Regions from separate parts of the Limnomicrobium aquaticum genome, predicted to be linked through region 3. Evidence: riboswitches for the same ligand, from Rfam matches in the RefSeq annotation. Region 3 holds a riboswitch; each other region holds the start of a gene.
The links. Region 3 has a riboswitch for cobalamin ahead of ABID16_RS08130 (energy-coupling factor ABC transporter permease). Riboswitches for the same ligand answer to the same signal wherever they lie in the genome.
Positions count from the first base shown of each region.

Region 1: another riboswitch for cobalamin. It lies ahead of ABID16_RS13410 (ABC transporter ATP-binding protein); the one in region 3 lies ahead of ABID16_RS08130 (energy-coupling factor ABC transporter permease).
Region 2: another riboswitch for cobalamin. It lies ahead of bluB (5,6-dimethylbenzimidazole synthase); the one in region 3 lies ahead of ABID16_RS08130 (energy-coupling factor ABC transporter permease).

Region 1 is NZ_JBEPMB010000003.1:387,045-393,013, reverse strand. It holds gene ABID16_RS13425 (xanthine dehydrogenase family protein molybdopterin-binding subunit) at 1-635, shown strand, start outside; gene ABID16_RS13420 (FecCD family ABC transporter permease) at 886-1,869, opposite strand; gene ABID16_RS13415 (ABC transporter substrate-binding protein) at 1,899-2,846, opposite strand; gene ABID16_RS13410 (ABC transporter ATP-binding protein) at 2,861-3,634, opposite strand; cobalamin riboswitch at 3,734-3,948, opposite strand; gene ABID16_RS13405 (substrate-binding domain-containing protein) at 4,063-5,094, opposite strand; gene ABID16_RS13400 (Gfo/Idh/MocA family protein) at 5,219-5,969, shown strand, end outside.
Region 2 is NZ_JBEPMB010000001.1:814,936-820,904, forward strand. It holds gene ABID16_RS04045 (aminotransferase-like domain-containing protein) at 1-239, opposite strand, end outside; gene ABID16_RS04050 (DUF1127 domain-containing protein) at 340-570, shown strand; cobalamin riboswitch at 818-1,036, shown strand; gene bluB (5,6-dimethylbenzimidazole synthase) at 1,080-1,784, shown strand; gene soxR (redox-sensitive transcriptional activator SoxR) at 1,803-2,240, opposite strand; gene ABID16_RS04065 (DMT family transporter) at 2,218-3,291, shown strand; gene ABID16_RS04070 (DUF2865 domain-containing protein) at 3,297-4,412, opposite strand; gene ABID16_RS04075 (acyl-homoserine-lactone synthase) at 4,580-5,224, opposite strand; gene ABID16_RS04080 (helix-turn-helix transcriptional regulator) at 5,346-5,969, opposite strand, start outside.
Region 3 is NZ_JBEPMB010000001.1:1,620,283-1,626,251, reverse strand. It holds gene ABID16_RS08140 (Crp/Fnr family transcriptional regulator) at 1-434, opposite strand, end outside; gene ABID16_RS08135 (hypothetical protein) at 545-934, opposite strand; cobalamin riboswitch at 1,141-1,378, shown strand; gene ABID16_RS08130 (energy-coupling factor ABC transporter permease) at 1,438-2,091, shown strand; gene ABID16_RS08125 (helix-turn-helix domain-containing protein) at 2,314-2,739, shown strand; gene ABID16_RS08120 (DUF6456 domain-containing protein) at 2,732-3,541, shown strand; gene ABID16_RS08115 (SufE family protein) at 3,857-4,273, opposite strand; gene ABID16_RS08110 (DUF5330 domain-containing protein) at 4,431-4,874, opposite strand; gene ABID16_RS08105 (sensor histidine kinase) at 5,362-5,969, shown strand, end outside.

The DNA of each region.
Region 1 (5,969 bases), on a different contig from region 3:
AGATTCGCAAGATGGCGGCCGAAGAGCTGGAAGCGGCGGAAGCCGATATCGAGTTCGACGACGGCATCGCCCGCATCGCAGGCACCGACCGGCAGGTGGATTTTGCGACGCTCGCCGGCAAGGCGAAGCAGCCGGAAGACCTTAAGGGGCTTGGTGAGTTCACGGCTGAAGAATGCACATATCCGAATGGCACGCATATCTGCGAGGTCGAGATCGACCCGGAAACGGGCGCGCTGGAGATTGTCGGCTATACGGTGATGGACGATTTCGGCGTCGTGGTGAACCCGATCCTGCTCCAGGGCCAGGTTCATGGCGGCATCGTGCAGGGCATCGGTCAGGCGCTGACGGAAGGCGCGGTCTATGCCGAGGATGGCCAGCTGCTCACGGCAAGCTTCATGGATTATGCCATGCCGCGCGCCGACAACCTGCCGATGTTCGACTGGAACGGCGCGCATGTGCCCTCCACCATCAACCCGCTCGGGATCAAGGGCGCCGGTGAAGCCGGCACGATCGGCGCAACACCGGCGGCGCTGAATGCCGTCACTGACGCGCTCTACCGCGCCTACGGCATCGGCCATATCGAAATGCCAACGACGCCGCAGCGGATATGGCAGGCAATCCAGTCGGCGAAATGAGACGCTGACGGAAGATAGCGGATGAGAGTTCAGGCGCTGCGGCGCGATGCCCAGCTTGTTTCTCAGCGCTCGCGGCACCCCCTCACCCCGCCTCCGCTTTGCTCGGCGGACCTCTCCCCGATGGGGCGAGGATGCCCGAGAGCGCCGCGGCATATTCCCTCTTCTCCCCATCGGGGAGAAGGTGGCCCGAAGGGTCGGATGAGGGGGCTGCCGCACCCGAAACGCTTGCTTTGTAATGATTATCCGGCGCTCAACGCTTCCCATGCATCAGCATGGCAATCACGAAAAACGCCCCGATGGAACTTGTCACCACGCCCACCGGCAGTTCCTGCGGCGGCAGAAGCGTGCGCGCCAGCAGATCGCTGCCGAGCATCAGCTCAGCCCCGATCAGGCTGCAAACAATCGCCAGCCGCGCATGCAGCGGCCCGGCAAAGGTGCGCGCGATATGCGGCACCATGAGGCCGATGAAGCCGATCACTCCGGTGATCGAGACAAGCAGCGCCGTCGAGAAGCTGGCGATCAGAAAGGTGACGTTGCGCAGGCGCTTCACCGGCACGCCGAGGCTTTCCGCCGTTTCGGCGCCGCCCAATAGCGCATCGAGTTGCCGGTGGCGCGCCAGCGTATAGGCCAGCACCAGCCCGGCGCCGGCAAGACCGATGCCGATATTGTGCCAGCTCGACAACCCCAGTCCGCCCATAGTCCAGAAGAGCACTGAATGGGCAGCGCGCTGGTCGCCGGAAAAGACGAGATAATTGGTGACCGCCGTGAAGAGGAACGACACGGCAAGCCCGGCCAGCACCAGCCGCTCATTCCCTTGCCCCTCCGTACGACGCAACAAAAAGAGCACCGCCCCGGTCGCGCACATGCCGCCGGTGAAGGCCGCAATCGGCAGGGTGAAGACGCCGAGCTGGTCGCCAACACGGGTGATGACCGCAACGGCCCCCGCCGCCGCCCCCGCAGAGAGACCGAAGAGGAACGGATCGGCGAGATCGTTGCGTGTGATCGTCTGGAGAAGCAGGCCGATGACCGCGAGCCCCGCTCCAACTGCAATCGCCACCAGCGCGCGCGGCAGGCGGAGGTCGACGATGATGCGGTCAATTGGGGTTGGCACGCTGGCGTGGCTCAGCCCCATGGCGCGGGCTATCGCGCCGGCGACCTGATCCAGCGGGATCACCGTCGATCCATAGGCGACCGAAATGCAGGCGAGGATGACGACAGCGAGGATTGCCGCCATCACGCCAAAGACAAACCGAGTGGTCACGTTCAGAACGCTTCCGGATGCAGCGCGCGGGCGATCTTGTCGATGGCCTTGACGTTGTCCGGGCCGGGCGTCAGCTCTTCATAGCGGAGTGCGACGAAACGATTGTTCTTCACCGCGTCGGTTTCCTTCATCGCCGGATGGTTTTTCAGGAAATCCAGCAGCTTCTTGTAGCCGGCGCCATCCTGGTAATCGAGGAGGACGAGGAATTGCGGATTGCGCGCGGCGACCGTTTCCCAGTCCGCATTGCCCCAGCTGGTTTGCATGTCGGCCATGATGTTCGTGCCACCGGCGGCCTCGATCATGGCGCTCGGGATGGCAAACTTGCCGGCCGTGAACGGCTTGTCCTCTCCGGAATCGTAGAGGAAGACCCGCGTGCCGGCATTCTTGCCGACCTTGGCGCCGATCTCGGCCAGCTGCGCCTTCCAGCCGTCAATCAGCTTCGTAGCCTCGGCTTCCTTGCCGAAAATCTTGCCGAGCTTGTCCATGTCGCCGAACAAGAGGTCCATGGAGGCGGCGGGGCGGTTCTTGTCGAGATGGACGCAGCTTTCCGTCAGCACCAGTGTCTTGATGCCGTGCTCCGCCAGCGTATCCGGCGTCACCTCGCCGCCTGGCTTCATGCCGTAATACCAGCCGGCGAAGAAGAAATCGGGATTGGCCGAGAGGATGTTTTCCATCGTCGGATATTTCGGCGCAAGCTCCGGGATCGAGCCTTGCTCCTTCTTGAATTCGTCGTCCAGCTTGTACCAGCCGGACACGCCGGTGATGCCGACGATTTCGGGCTGGAGGCCGAGCGCGAAGGCCATCTTGGACATGTTGATGTCGTTGATGACGGCCCGCTTCGGGGCGGCCTCGAAGGTCAGCGGCTTACCGCAGCTATCGACCGTGACAGGAAAGGCAAAGGCGGAGCTTGCGGCCAGCGACAGCAGCAGGCCGAGGGTCAGGCGTCTCATGATGGTTCTCTCGGTCAGTGATGGGTCATGGAAAGGTCGAAAACCGTCAGCTCGCGGTTTTCATGCGGATGCGGCAGGCGCAGCAGATCGATACCGAAGACCTCGCGCACCAGATCGCGCGACAGGCTCTCGTCCGAGGAGACGAGCCGGCCGTCGCGCATGACGGCCACGCGGGTGGCGAAATCCGGCACGAGATTGAGATCGTGGAGAACGGCAACCACCGTCAGATCGAGTTCCGCGACCAGCGCCAGCAGCGCACCGCGAGCACGCGGGTCGAGATGGTTCGTCGGCTCGTCTAGGAAAAGAAAGCGTGGCTCCTGCGCCAGCGCGCGGGCAATCTGCGCCCGCTGGCGCTCGCCGCCGGAGAGAAGTCCCATTTCGCGCCTGGCGAGAGCTGAAAGTCCTGTGCGTTCCATGGCCGCGTCGATCAACGCGGCCTCCTCCGCGCGCGTCTTGCGCATCGCATGCGGAATGCGGCCGAGCGCGACGTAATCGCGAACCGAAATGCGCCGGTCCGGCTGGTCGGCCTGGCCGACGACGGCAATCTGGCGGGCGCGATCGATGGGTTTGAGACCATGAAGCGGCTTGCCGTCAAGCTCGACGGAACCGGCATACGGGCGGCTCATGCCGCACATCAGTTTCAGCAGCGTCGTCTTGCCTGCCCCGTTCGGGCCGATGATGGCCAGGCGATCGCCGTTGCGGATGTCGAGTGAAACGCAATCGACAATCGACGCGCCGTTTGCGGTGCGGAAGGTCAGGTCCTGGGCTTTGAGCGCAGTCAAGGTCATCTCATCTCTCGGCAATCGGCGCTGGAGAAGGATGATCGGCCATCAGAACGCCAAAACGCGCCCGATGGTCATCAGCACTTCCCGGCACACCCCGTCCGGTTGCTACGTGTCTTGACGGCAGGTCTCCTGGCTTGCGGGTCCAAAGCTCTATCTGCCTTCCCGGCCTTGTTCAGGCCAGTGGCATCGTTGACAGAGCCTCACCGCTTACAGTTGCGGGGGCAGCCATGGTTTCGGCCCCATTCGGGTCGTCCTCACCATGTTCCCTATTAATCCTTCCGGCTTGGCCTTCAGGAACCGTCACCGCCAGTTATGCGCCGCGCCGGACAATTGTCAAGCACGACCGCCGTCGCTTCATTACGTAATGTTATTACATTACATAATCGGAAGGCGTCAAGCTCGCTGGTGACGACAAGGCTAATTTGTCGGGCTCACGCGGGATTGCGCGGCGGCTGAAGCGACTTGCCCTGCACGAAAGTCAGCGGCACGATCTCGCCCCGGCGGCGGCCGATCTCCTCGTCAGGCGACAGAAGATCGAGCACCGTTTCACCCAGCCGCGTGCCGAGCGCATCGAGGTCGAGCCGGAAACAGGCGGGCGCAGGATTGAGAAAGCGCATCAGCGGGTTTTCGCGGAAGGCAACGACAGAAATATCCCTGCCGGCCTCAATCCCCATTTCTGCGAAGGCCGCATAGACGCCGGCGGCCGTCACTTCGGAGCAGAGCAGCAGCGCCGTCGGCTGGCCCGCCATGCCAGCCACCTGCTTGCCGAGGCTGAAGCCGCCGAGTTCGCTGGTCGGCACGCGGATGAGCAGGCTCTCATCCACCGGGATACCCGCCTCCGCCAGGCCCTTCAGATAACCGGCCTTATAGTGATAGCCGAGCGCGACATCGTTATCCGGCAAACCGACGGCGATGCGCCGGTGGCCGAGCTTCACGGCCTCCTGCACCGAGCGGCGCGCCACGCCCTCGAAATCAAGGTCGATCCAGGAATAATTGCCCGGCGTCTCGCTGCGGCCGAGCGTCATGAAAGGGAGTTTCGACTTCGCCAGTTGCGCGATGCGGTGATCGACGCGGCGCGTGGCGGTCATCACCAGCGCATCGACGATGCCGCGCGCGATGACACGCGACAGGAACTCGACCGGATCGTCCGCCGAATGGCAGGGCAGGATCACCAGATCGTAGCGCTGTTCGGCGAGATAGAGGTTCATCGCATCGAGCACGACATAGAAGAACTGGTCGCCGGCCTGATGCGCGGGATGGCCCGTCTCGATGACGAAGCCGATCGTGTTCGTTGCCCCGCGCCGGAGCGAGCGCCCCGACTGGTTGGCGACATAGCCAAGTTCGGTGGCTGCTTTGAGAACCTTTTCAAGTGTTTCCGGGTGAACGCCGGGGCGGTTGTTGAGCGCACGTGACACCGTTCCGATGGAAATATTGAGATGGTCGGCCAGCCGACGGATGTTCATAACGCGTGCCTCGTAAACGTTTCCAAGATTTTCTTGACACGTCTCTAGACCCATGGCAACTTTCGTAAACGTTTACGAGACGACCGCGACGGAGGAAGCGCGGCGTTCTGGGAGGAGATCTGGTATGCTGACCGCCGTCATGGCGGGGTGCGGAGCTATGTCCGATGGATGGCTCGTAGCACTTCGTGAAATTCCCTTTCTGAAGGACAATGTGCGCCTCGTCGGCATGGTCGATCTCGACCCGCAAGTGGCCGTGCGCCGCGCCGAAAAGCATGGGCTCGATGGCATTTCCATCAGCGACGATCTTCCCGACATGCTGACTCAGCTGAAGCCCGATCTGCTCTTCGATCTCGTCGTTCCCCCGGCCCGCTTCGCAGTTGTCGAGGCCGGTCTTGCAGCCGGCTGCAATGTTCTTTCCGAAAAGCCGATGGCGAACACGCTTCCCGAAGCCAAGGCACTGGTCGAGCTTGCGGAAAAGTCCGGCAAGGTCCACGCCGTCATCCAGAATCGCCGCTTCCTTGCCGGCATCCGCCGCGTCAAGGCGCTGATCGAGACCGGGACGCTCGGCGAGCTCACCGCAGTGCATGTCGACTTCTTCATCGGCGCCCATTTCGGCGGCTTCCGCGACGCGATGGACCATGTTCTGCTGCTCGACATGGCGATCCACACATTCGATGCCGCCCGCTATCTCATCGCCCGCAAGCCAGTCTCCGTCTATTGCCGCGAAACCAATCCCAAGGGTTCCTGGTATGCGCATGGCGCGGCAGCGGACGCGCTGTTCGACTTCGAGGATGGCGTGGCCATGACCTATCGCGGCTCGTGGTGCGCGGAAGGGGCGAATACGGCCTGGGAAGCCACTTGGAGGATCATCGGCA
Region 2 (5,969 bases), 810 kb from region 3:
TGCAGGACATACGTGCCGCGCCCAACCTCGCCCGAGACAAGGCCACGTTCGCGCACCAGGGCATAGGCCCGGCCAATTGTACCGATTGTCACCTTGATGTCATAGGCCAAGTCGCGCTGGGGCGGAAGCTTTGCGCCGGGCGGCAGAATGCCGGCGGCGATGTCGGCCTCGATCTGATCGGCCAGCCGCACATAGAGCGGTCCCGAACCTTCCTGCAGTGATGGTAGCCAATTTGTCATGGTGACAATTATCCGTATTGCAGCAATCTGCGAGTCAATTGATAAGGCATTATAGCTAGGTTTCAGCGGTAGGCAAGAAAGGTCCGCAAGAAGGGTGACAATGATGGAAACGATGGAGACAATGATGGACGGTGTATCGCTCGAACGGGCCCCGGTCACGACCGTGACATTTGGTACCCGCGTTGCGAAAGTCCTTGCCGCACTCCGCTGGGCCTTCGTTCTCAATCGCTCGCGCATTGCGCTTTCGGAACTGACCGACGAGCAGCTCGCGGATATCGGGGTCAGCCGGTATGAGGCCGAGCGCGAGTGCCGCAAGGTGGGGCTGTTTTGAGTCGCGCCTCTCCCCGTGTGGGAGAGGACGGAAAATCAGCACCTTAGCTTTAGCTAAGTGCCAGATTTTCCAGGTGAGGGGTCCCGATTGGGCCCCCAAGCATCTGACGCAATCACACCTCACCAAGCCTGCCGGGCCAATCGCCTTCGGCCTGCCGGGCCAATCGCCTTCGGCTTATTGGGGCATGCTATCCTCTTCCACAAAGGGAGAGGAGGGCGTCCTCCCTTGCCTTCCCACTCTCCCTATGCAATCTCCTTCCGTGTCAGGTGCCCGCGCAAGCGGGAGAATCGGGAAGCCGGTCAAAATCCGGCGCGTGCCCAACGCTGTGAGAGGGGACGCTGGTCGCATGTTGGAGCCATCGCTCTTTTTGGGCGGGCTACAGGCCACTGGAGTGATCCGGGAAGGCCCAAGCGACTCTGGCGGTTGATCCTCAAGCCAGAAGACCGGCCTGGCGAGATAGCCTCAGCCTGCGCGGACGGCGGGCGGGTTTCGCATTGCGGGGATTTGCGATGGCGAAGCTTGATCTTGCGGCAGAGTGCGATGCGCTCGCCGAGGCGGGAGCCTTTTCATCCGATGAGCGGGCGGCCGTTTACCGCGCTATCCAGACGCGCCGCGATGTCCGCAGCCAGTTTCTGCCGACACCCTTGCCGGATGACCTTGTCCAACGCCTTTTGAACGCGGCCCATAGCGCGCCTTCCGTCGGCTTCATGCAGCCCTGGAATTTCATTCTTGTGCGGAAGCCCGAGACCAGGGCGCGTGTCGCGCAGGCCTTTGCCCGCGCCAATGCGGAAGCTGCGGCGATGTTCGAGGACGAGCGGCAGGCGGCCTATCTGCGGCTGAAGCTCGAAGGTATTGAACAGGCGCCGCTGTCTATCTGCGTCACCTGCGATCCGACGCGGGGCGGCAGGGTGATCCTGGGGCGCACGCATAATCTCAGAATGGATGCCTATTCCACCGTCTGTGCGGTGCAGAATCTCTGGCTCGCGGCCCGCGCGGAGGGCGTGGGCGTCGGTTGGGTCAGCATCTTCCATGAAGACGAGGTCAAGGCCTGCCTTGGGATTCCGACGCATGTCCAGATCATCGCCTGGCTTTGCGTCGGCTTTGTCGACAGGCTCTATACGGAGCCGGAACTGGCCCTCAAGGGCTGGCGGCAACGGCTGCCGCTTGAGGAGCTGGTGTTCGAGGAGGGCTGGCAGGGCGAAGGGGGCAGGTGATTTCCCATTTCATTAGGCTTATGGCTTCAGAAGAAGGGCACCGGAGCCCGATTCTGCAAGGTGGTCGTCCTTGTTCAGCAAGGGACACCTCTCCACGCTGAGACATCCGCAGCCGATGCACAAGGACATCTTGTCCCGGAGCGCCGTCAGAAGCGCGATGCGTCTGCTGAGGCTGTCATGCCACCGTTCCGCCAGACGCGCCCAGTCCTGTGTAGACGGCATTTCGCCGGACGGAAGGATCGCAAGGGCAGCAGCGATCTCCGAAAGCGGAATGCCTACGCTCTGAGCCACCTTGATGACAGCAATTCGCCGCAGGACGGCGCGGGGATAGATCCTTTGTTTCCCGGCCGTGCGCTCGGCCGCGATCAATCCCTTCCGCTCGTAGAAATGCAGCGTCGAAATCGGCAATCCGCTGCGCCTTGCTACTTCGCCGATGCTCAATCGTGTCTTCGGCATGAGATTCTCCTTGATCTCAACCAATGTTGAGGTTGTAGAAGCAGGCTGTCAACTCCGGGAGACAGGCATGACGCCAGCAGAAAAGTCAGGTTTAGACACGCCGCAACCCTGCGATCACAGCGGCGAGCCGCCCGCTTCATCGCGATCCGGCCTGAAGGTCGGCCTTCTCATTCTGCTGGGCTTTCTATGGAGCTTCCGGATCGTCGCGATCAAGGAGGCAAGCCTCGCCGGAATTTCGACGCAAGTAACAGTTTCCGCTTCAATCATTGGGATGGCCATTGTCTTCTCGACGATCGCGCTTATCCGCGCCTCATGGCCGCCACTCGATCGAGCGACCATCACATTTTACATCATCGACGGCATTCTGGGGTTCGTGATGCCCTTTATCCTGGAAGGCGTCGTTGCGCCCAGACTGCCGGTTTTCGTGTTTGTCGTCATCATTTCCACCATGCCGGTGATCACCCTTGCGCTTGCGGCGGCCACCGGTACGGAGCGCGTGACGGCGATTAAGCTGCTGACCATCGGACTCGGTTTCTGTGTCGCGCTTCTCGTGGCCTTCGACACGGGTTTTTCCGGATCGGTGCCGCATTTCGATTGGGTCTTCCTCCTGCCTGCTTTTGGCGTGCCCGTGTTTTATGCGGCCAACACCGTGTTCGTGGCGTCGCGCTGGCCCAAGTCGGCGGATGCGATCCATGTGGGGCAGGCGCAGGCTTTGGTCCTATCGGTAGCGGCACTGCTCGGATTTGCGGTGTCGGGTTCTCTCGGGGAGCTGGCGGAGGTCGGTCGCAACATACCCGCGGTCATGTCGATTTCGCTGGGCGAGGGCGTGGCCCTGCTGATCTATCTGAAGATTATCCGGGATTTCGGCGCCACGACTGTTGCATTCGCAAACTATATTTCTCTCGTGTTTGCGGCAGTTCTTGGTGGACTTCTGTTTGGAGACAGGCTGACTTGGCTGTCGGCTGCCGCAGCCCTGCTTCTTATGCTGGCACTCTCCATTCCGAGCCTGCATGCAAAGCTCCGGGGCCGCATCGATGCGTCGTCAGCCTGAGCAGGTCAGTTTGCCGTCGCATCCTTCGGGTGCCGGAGGTCCATTGTCGTATCCTTGCCGGGCAAGAATTGCGGGCCGACCTTGCGGACGTTTGCCTTCGAGGGATCGTAGGGCAGGGCCGGTCCCGGCTCGGGCGCGGCTTCTGTCTTAGCCGCGGGCTTTGGCGCCGGTTTGGGCGGGGTTTCGGCGTCGGGCCTCTTCGTATCGAGTTTCAGGATCGAGGAATACGGCTCTTCGGGCTTTGGAACAGGTTCAGCCAGGGAATTTCCCTGCGGGGCGATCTCCGCGCCGCTCGCCTTTGCGGCTTCCCGTTTCATCATCTCGCGGTAATAGGCGGAGAAATTGCAGCTGCAGGACTTGTCCGGCTTGCGGGCAGAACTGCGGAACTGGAAGGCATAGGGCTCTTCCCGGTAGGGCATGCCGCCGCTGGCCGAGACCATCTCCGACATCTCCTGGGTGCCGAGGCCGTGATAGAAGAGTTCCGTTTCCACGCCCGGACACATCATCGAGCAGACCTGTGCGTCGCGCTCGAAACTTGCGGGGCTGGTGTTGGTGGAGACTGGAAAGAAGCCACCGTCGCAGGTGCGCACGCACACCGTCTGCAGATTGCCTCCGCGGTCGCCGCCACCGAGATTGCGGATGCCCGGCGGACGTTGCTCCTGACGCCGCTGCGGATCGTAGCTTGCCGGCTCTGGTGGGGACGTGTCACGGGATGCATGCGGCGTATCGGGCACGTCGTTGCAGCCATTGCGCTCCAGTGCGTCCAGGAGTTTCGCGCGGCGAGCCGGGCTCATCGACCGGGTGACAATGGGGATATCGTGGTTCTGAAGTTCCGCGAGGTTGTCATACATGCGGTCCAGCGTCCCGCTCAGCATGTCGCAGGTCTGGGCATTCTGGCCGCCGAAGACCAGAAAGCTGCCCGAGGTGCATCCGAAGCGCCGGAGGTCGCGCTGCACACGGTCTATCTCGTTTTGCTGGCGCGAGATGGCCTGCTGGTAGACGCGGGTTTCCCGCGTGTTGCCGATCGTTTCCACATCCGTGTTCAGCTCCATGCGGATCGAACCGCATATGGAGGTCGCGCCGGCATGTCCGGCCACGGCAAGACCCGCCAGGAGGGTCATCGCGCCCGCGCAAATTCGTTGACTAAGTCTTGTGGACCAAACCAAGTTGGCGGCTCCCGTGGGTCAGACAATGCATGTGATGAGAACCCATATTGTGGGCCAATCGGCCCGAGGTCGCAATCGCCACGTGCTTTTGTGCTTAACAATGCCGGGAGCCGCTCTTTGTTTCAGGCCGCCGCTGCTATGCGCATTTCGGGCGGCGTGGCCAAGAGCGCGCCCGAAATTCCGGCGATTGCCTTCATGTCGGCAAGCAGCCGGTCGTCCACATCCCAGCTGACGGCGACGGCGTGCACGCTGCCGATCTTCTGCGGTTCGCCGATGCGTGTGCCGGGGCAGCCCATGCGGCGGAACATGCGCTCCAGGAAGACATCCGTAACGGTGACGATCTGGCGGATGCCGGAGGCAAGGCCGAGTTCCCCCACCGCACACATGAGTTCGGCGGCTGCCACCGTCACCTGATTGGAAGCGCGGTCCTGCGAAATCTCGGGATCGATGCAGAAGCGGCTCGATTCCCAGATATCAGTCCGCCGGATGGCGGCCCGCCCGCCAAGGAGCGATGGAAAGGTGTCGTCGAGCATGTTCGGCCCCAGCGTCGGCAGGAGCCGGAGTGCGCCGCGCAGGTGGCGGGTGCCCGGCGTGTAGGACAGGACATAAATCGGATTGACGTCGTCATATTGGTCAATTTCCACGTCGCCACGCACCGTAACGTCCCATCCTAGCAGGTCGTGAAAGACCCGCTTGCGCAACTGGAACATCGGCGCGAGTGCCTGGGGTCGGAAATGGCGCTCGAGGCCTGAAAAAATTTCGATCAAGGGAGTTCTCCGGAAGGTCATCGACCGGAGAAATTCATCACAACCCTCAAGGCGTGCATATTGTCTGTATAGACAACTTTAAATATTGAAACTTTGGTTGTATGTGTTTCGGGCGGCGCAATTAAGATGGTGCTGAAGATCGAACCTGCCGGACGGCGATCAGCCCGCCGACCACCGCTTTGGCGACGGCCTGCTTGTTGGAAACCGCCTCCAGTTTTTCCCGAGACCGCGCCATGAAGTGCCGCACCGTGCGCTCCGAAATGTCGAGAATGCGTGCGATCTCCCAGTAGGTTTTTCCGTCCGCGACCCATTGCAACACCTCCCGTTCCCGGTTCGTCAGGTGGGGCTTCGAGTGGTTTGTCGGCGAAGGCGGGGGCGCAATGCCGGATGTTGCCAGTTGCTTTGCGTGGAAGAGACCGGCGAGCGCGGCAAGATCGCGCAACAAGACGGTCGTCGCCCTTTCGTTCGACAGCTTCTCATTGATTGTGCAGGCGAAAAAGGCCAGACCCGGCCGTGACGGCGCAAGCGGAAAGACAAGCATTCTTTGGTCGAGACCGGCGGCAGCGAAGCCGTCACGGCTGCCGGGTACGGTTTCGAAGAGGTGCCGCCGGTCGATTTCCGATGGGCCGAGAATGGTCGCAAGGCCCGTAAAAACAGGTTCGAGTGCAGCCGTCCCCTTCGTCCCGATCAGGCGTTCCAGTTGGGGATTTGCATCATGAATGAGCTTGAGTGGACGAAGCATCTC
Region 3 (5,969 bases):
TCGAGAAGCCCGTTGGCCACCTTTTCCGCAGCATTCATGCGGCCCAGCAGCGTGGCGTGGCGGGTCAGCCGCATCAGCGCCTCCAGCGCGGTCTCGGCTGCCAGTGCGGGGTTTGCTGCGGGGTCCAGCACCTCGACCTCGGTATAGGTCAGCGCCTTGATCGAGCGGTTGCCGTCATGCGCGGGCTGCTGCGCAATCGCCCGGCCGGGTCCGATAATGTCGGTGATCTGCCGGCGTCCGTCGGCCAGAAGGTGGTAGACGGCAAGGCAGCCATCAACAACGCGGTAGAGCCGCGGGCTCGTCTCGGAAACGCCGAGATCTTCGCCGGGCGCGATGAAGTTGACGAAGGATTTCACCGTCTCCACCGGTTTCAGGCCGATATGGACGGTGACGGGATGCGGCAGGATCGCTTGCCGCGTGTTGACATGAAGCATGGGAAAATTCCGCTTGGCTGGCGGATTGCGCCGCCTCGATGAGGGTGTGGCGCGGATCCGCTCGTGACAGAGGGCGCCGCACGACAAGGTCGCGGCGCCGGTTCGGTCTGTCAGGCGGATGCGGGTGGTGCGCGCGGGCCGGCGCCGGGCGGATAAAGACGGTGGCGAAGCGCATCCGGTCGCGCCGGATCGAGCCCTTCGGCCACGATGACGAGGCGCGCGCCGGCCGTCTCGGCTGGAACGGGCAGGATCACGTCATGATGATGAAGCCCGAGACTGTCGGCCCCCAGCTTGACGATCTTGCCCTGGCCGGAGCCATCTGGAATGGTGACGCAGAGCGACGGCAGCGAGCCGTCCGGCAGCATGTAGGCTGCGATTTCTTCGCTCGACAGCGCGCGCGAATTGGCCTCCGCCGGGGCTGAAAGCGCAAGCGACAGGAGAGCGATCGCGCAGAAGAAGCGCGTCACGATCCCCGTCAATGTCGCCCGTTTCGACTGCATCGGCAGATAAATTCCCTCGTCCTTCACCACGGATAGGCCGCAGGACGTGAAACGTCAATGCGGCATTCTTGCCCAATCGGTGGGGTGATTCTCCATCCGTTATCAGACCGGATAGCTCAGATCGCGACGGAAGACTTTGCGCTGGCGCAACTCCACAAGTCTGTGGCGCTCACCCGCTTGCCCGCGGCCAACAAACCATCTAGCACTTGTCACAGTGGTTCCATCGCGCCTTGAGGCGCGAGGATTAAAAGGGAACACGGTGAGGCGTATCCATCAGGACCCGAAACCGTGGCTGCCCCCGCAACTGTGAGCGGAGAGCCTTCCTTCGAATGCCATTGGTCTGAGGCATGTCCCTGCGCGACATGCCAGCAAAGATGACCGATAAGGCGAAGGAAAAGGCGAAGACCCGCAAGCCAGGAGACCTGCCATGGACCGCCGCAGCCACAAGGCTGCGGTTCGACAAAACACCTTTTGCGCGGTGGGCGCAAAGCAAGGAAACGAATATGCATATCGAACCTGGAATCATCGATCCCCTGCGCGTGGCAGCCGCCAATGCCGCAGCACTCGCCGTTGTGGCCACGCAGCTCCCGGCGCTCGTCCGCGCGCCGCTCAACATCGTCAAGACCGGCCTTGCGGCGGTGGTCTTTTCCGTCCTCATGCAGTCCTGGCATCTCGCCGTCGGCCCGTCCGAACTGCATCTGATCGGCGCAACGACCGTCTACCTGCTCTTCGGCTTTACGCCGGCCATGCTGGGCTTCGCGCTCGGCCTCCTGCTGCAGGGCTTCTTCTTCGAGCCGCAGGATCTCCTCCATCTCGGCGTCAACTCGCTCTCCCTCATGCTGCCGCTGGTGGCCGTCCACGAGACCTTCGGCAAGCGCCTCTTTGCCGCAAACGCGGCTGACCGCTTCAGCTTCGCCCGCGTGCTGCGCATCGATGCGGTCTATTATGCCGGCGTCTCCGCCATGGTTGCCTTCTGGCTGATGATCTCGAATGACAGTTTCGCCCTTGTCGACTGGGGCCGCTGGGCGCTCGCCTACATGCCCGTCTTCGGTCTCGAGGCGCTGATCACTTTCACGACGGTGACGATCATGAAGACCTGGCGCAATTCGGGCGCGCTCGCCCGCTTCACGGAGCTTGGCCGGCTGAACTTCGCCTGATCCAATTACTGTTTCACCCTTTGGAAAGGGCGGGCTCCTCGCGGAGCCCGCCCTTCTTTCGTGATGCACAGTTTCAGGATATGAGGAAAAAAATCCCAAAACATTCGTCAAATTTCCGAAAACTTAAGAAAAAACAATCATAGATTGCTGAGGGCGGCTTCCAAACATCCATGGAATCCCTCTAGGGTGTATGAATAAATTCCTATCACGTAGGAGGCTTTCATGAATCTCAGCAAAGATCCGGGGGCGGCAGAGCGCACCGAACCCCGCGCGCCGAGGCGGCAACCTGCCCGGCAACCGCTTTCGGCGCTGCGCGATGCGCGGCCGGAACGCATCATCTGCCAGTCGGTGCGGCTGATGACGGCGGAATTTCTCTTCGTCTGCAGCGACCGCATCGGCATGCGCCGCGAGCGTCGTCGGCTCGCCTGCCATATCCGTCAGATCGCCATGTATGTCTGCCATGTCGCACTGCAGATGCGCATGACCACCATCGGCGAGGGCTTCGGCCGCGACCGCTCCACCGTGGCGCATGCCTGCGCGGTCGTCGAGGATCGCCGCGACGACCGCGACTTCGACGAATTCGTCGCCGCGATCGAGCGCATCGCTCTTCTCGCCTTCGGCCATGTCGGCGAGGTCGCCAATGACTGAGAATGCGACGAAATCCGTGCCGGCGCTGCTCCGTTTCCTCAAATCCCTGCCGCCCGCCGGTGCGCAGATTTGCGCGACCGCCGCGCCAAAGACGGGTGCATCGGCCGCGACGCTTGAACTGCGGACGCCGACGGCACGGTTCGGCGTTGCGCCCGCCATCCTGCTCCTCGCCGCCCGGCAGGGGCTGATCGCCCGTGAAGGCACGCGCATCCGCCCGCTGCCCGAGGCGCAAGCCTATCTGGCGCGCCACGAAACGCCCGAGCCGGACTTTGCTCGCCCGCATCGCGACATCGAGGAGACAACCGCTTCCGTCGATGGCGAGACCGTCCGTGTCACCCGCAACCTCGCCGAATCACCGCTTTCAGCGCTTGAGCGGCTGAAGGGCAGGGCGGGCGAGACCTATTTCCCGTGCGAGGCGCTGGCTGCCGGCGAACGCCTGCATCTGGATTTCACCCGCGGCCAGCTGCAGCCGCAGATCACCATGCGCTTCGAGCCGCGCCTCGGCACATCCGTCAAGGGCGATCGAGGCAGTGTCGCCGATCTCTCCGACACGGCAATCGCCGCGCGCCTGCGCGTCAACCGCGCACTCGCAGCGCTGGGCCCCGAACTCTCCGGCGTCGCGCTCGACATCTGCTGCTTCATGAAGGGGTTGGAAACGGTAGAACGCGAACGCCAATGGCCCCCGCGCTCGGCCAAACTGATGCTGAAAACGGCACTAATGGCGCTGCACCGGCACTACACGCCGCCGGCGCGGCGCGAGATGCGGCAATGGGGCGAGGAGGGGTTTCGGCCGGAGTTGTGAGGGGGGGCGAAATACCCCCTCTGGCTGCCGCCATCTCCCCCACAAGGGCAGGGCAATCGCATATGGCCAATATGAAGGTGCAAATTGTCTTGGCTCCCTCTTCTCCCCTTGGGGAGAAGGTGGCCCGAAGGGCCGGATGAGGGGTTCTCTTGACCCCTGCGCAAGATGGGAACCCCTCATCGCCTCACTGCGTTCGGCACTTCTCCCCAAGGGGAGAAGAGGGAGAGGACCGCACACCGTCACCCAGGAATTTCAAATGCGATAGCCCTCCCCCTTGTGGGGAGGGTTGGGAAGGGACTTCTCAAACCCGCAAGCTCACCCCGCCGCCGCGACCGCCTCCGCCCTGATCCGCTTGATCATCGAGCGCAGCCCGTTCGCCCGTTGCGATGACAGGTGCTCCACCAGCCCGATCGTGTTGAACGTGTCGATCGCATCCGTTGCGGCAATCTCGGAGGCCTTGTGGCCGGAATAGATGGACAGCACGATGGCCACCAGCCCGCGCACGATATGGGCGTCGCTATCGCCTTCGAAGGTCATGACCGGGTCTGCCCCTTCGCCCCTATGGCTGACGAGCCAGACCTGACTGGCGCAGCCCTGCACCTTGTTTTCAGCCGTCTTCTCGTGGGCCGGGAGATCCGGCAGCGCCTTGCCCAGTTCGATCACATAGCGATAGCGATCTTCCCATTCGTCCAGAAAGGAGAAGTCCTCGATGATCTGCTCGATAGTCGCCATGCAGTGCCTGTCCATTTTTTGTCAGGCCCGGATATAGAGACAAATTCCGCCGAATGAAACCTTTTCCATTTGGACAAAAAGAAAACGCCGCAGGCACGGGGCTTGCGGCGTTCGCGAAAGTCGCGAGTTCAGGCAGGATCGGTAGATGAGTAGAAACTTAGTGTTTCGGGCGGGCCGAAGGAACGGGGATGACTGTGCCGGTGACCACTGCATCTGGCAGCGGCTGCTCGGCGGCAGCGGGAATGGATTTGGTGGCTTCCGCCACGTTCGGGCTGGTTTCGGCCTTGGCGGCAGCGGTTGCAGCGGCTGTCGTGGCCGGCTTGTCCGAGAAATTCTTGTCGAGAAGCTTGTAGGCGACGAGCGCGCCTTCCTTGGCGCGGTTGCCGAGTGCCGAGACGGTTTCGGCGCCCTTGATGCAGACTTCCGGGCGCTGCGAGCACATTTCGCCGATATAGGAGAGTGCGCCGGTGGCGGCGCTCACGGCATCGGCGGCTTCCACCTGCGGCGCGCCTTCCAGCTTCTTCTGGGCTTCGCCATCAAAGAAGGGCAGCACGACCAGTACGGCGCAAAACCAGAAGGTTCCCTTGATCAGCATGCCCATGGTTTCGGTTCCTGTCTTCTTGCTCTTGTCCCGGTCTTTTTGCCGGTTCTTGTCTGCCGGTTCGTGTTCCCGTCCGGCTTGAGAAGACATTAGGCTTGAAGATGCAAAAACCGCTTTTCAAAAAATGCGAGGCTTTGAAGCGAATTTGTCTCAAATTTTATCGATTTTGCCTTTTGGAGCATTTGAGCCGCATTTGAGCGATCTTCGTTAATCTTGGCCGCCCCGAAGTCCAGTTCTTGCAGGGCTTTGCGGGGATCGGCTGCGGCCGAAACGTTAACGCTTGCGGCAAATTGAGGTTTTTCAGGCGCTTACGGGGTGTTAACCACGATCTCCGATGCCCTCGATAATTCGCTCCAAAACGGGATTGCGACAGAAAAACTCAACGGTTCGGCTCCCGTTTTTAGACTTTCCTTAAGCCGGGTGCGCCAATGTCGTCCCATATAAGAATATGAGTCACAGGGTAATCGCGTTGCGGGTTCTGCGTAACATGGCCGGAAAAATGTCGTCGCTGCCGCCAAGGCTGGCGAACGCATGGGCGCCTGGCCTTGCGCTGGAAAACCCTGCTGCCGCCCGGCGTGTCGAGCGCATCGCCGCCTTCGGTCTCTATGGCATGATGGTCGCGCCCGCCGCCCTTTGCCTCGTCGCCAGCCCCGCCGTTGCGCTTCCCGCCGGTGTCGGTGGCGTTGCGGCGCTCGCGCTCGCCGCCGCCGCCTGGCTTTCCAATAAGACGCAACAGTCTGCTGCCCCGGAAGAGATCGTTGCCGACGACGCGATGGCCCGCACAACCGACGACCCGCTGCTCGACCTGCTGCCCGGCCTCGTCACCGTCCACGACGAACGCGGCCTTGTGATTCGTGTGCGTGGCCGCGACCGTGCCCTGATGATGCGCGACCTGCGCGCGCTCGACGCCAAGGGTTTCCTCGACCAGATCCACGTTTCCGACCGCATCCTTTTCCTGCAGGCCGTCGATGCGATGCGCCAGGGCGGCAGGGGCTCGACGATCGACCTGCGCTTCGAAACGCGCGGTACGGATGAAGACGCCCGCAGCCAGTTCGTTCACCGCCGCCTCATGCTCAGCGCCATTCAGAGCCGCGG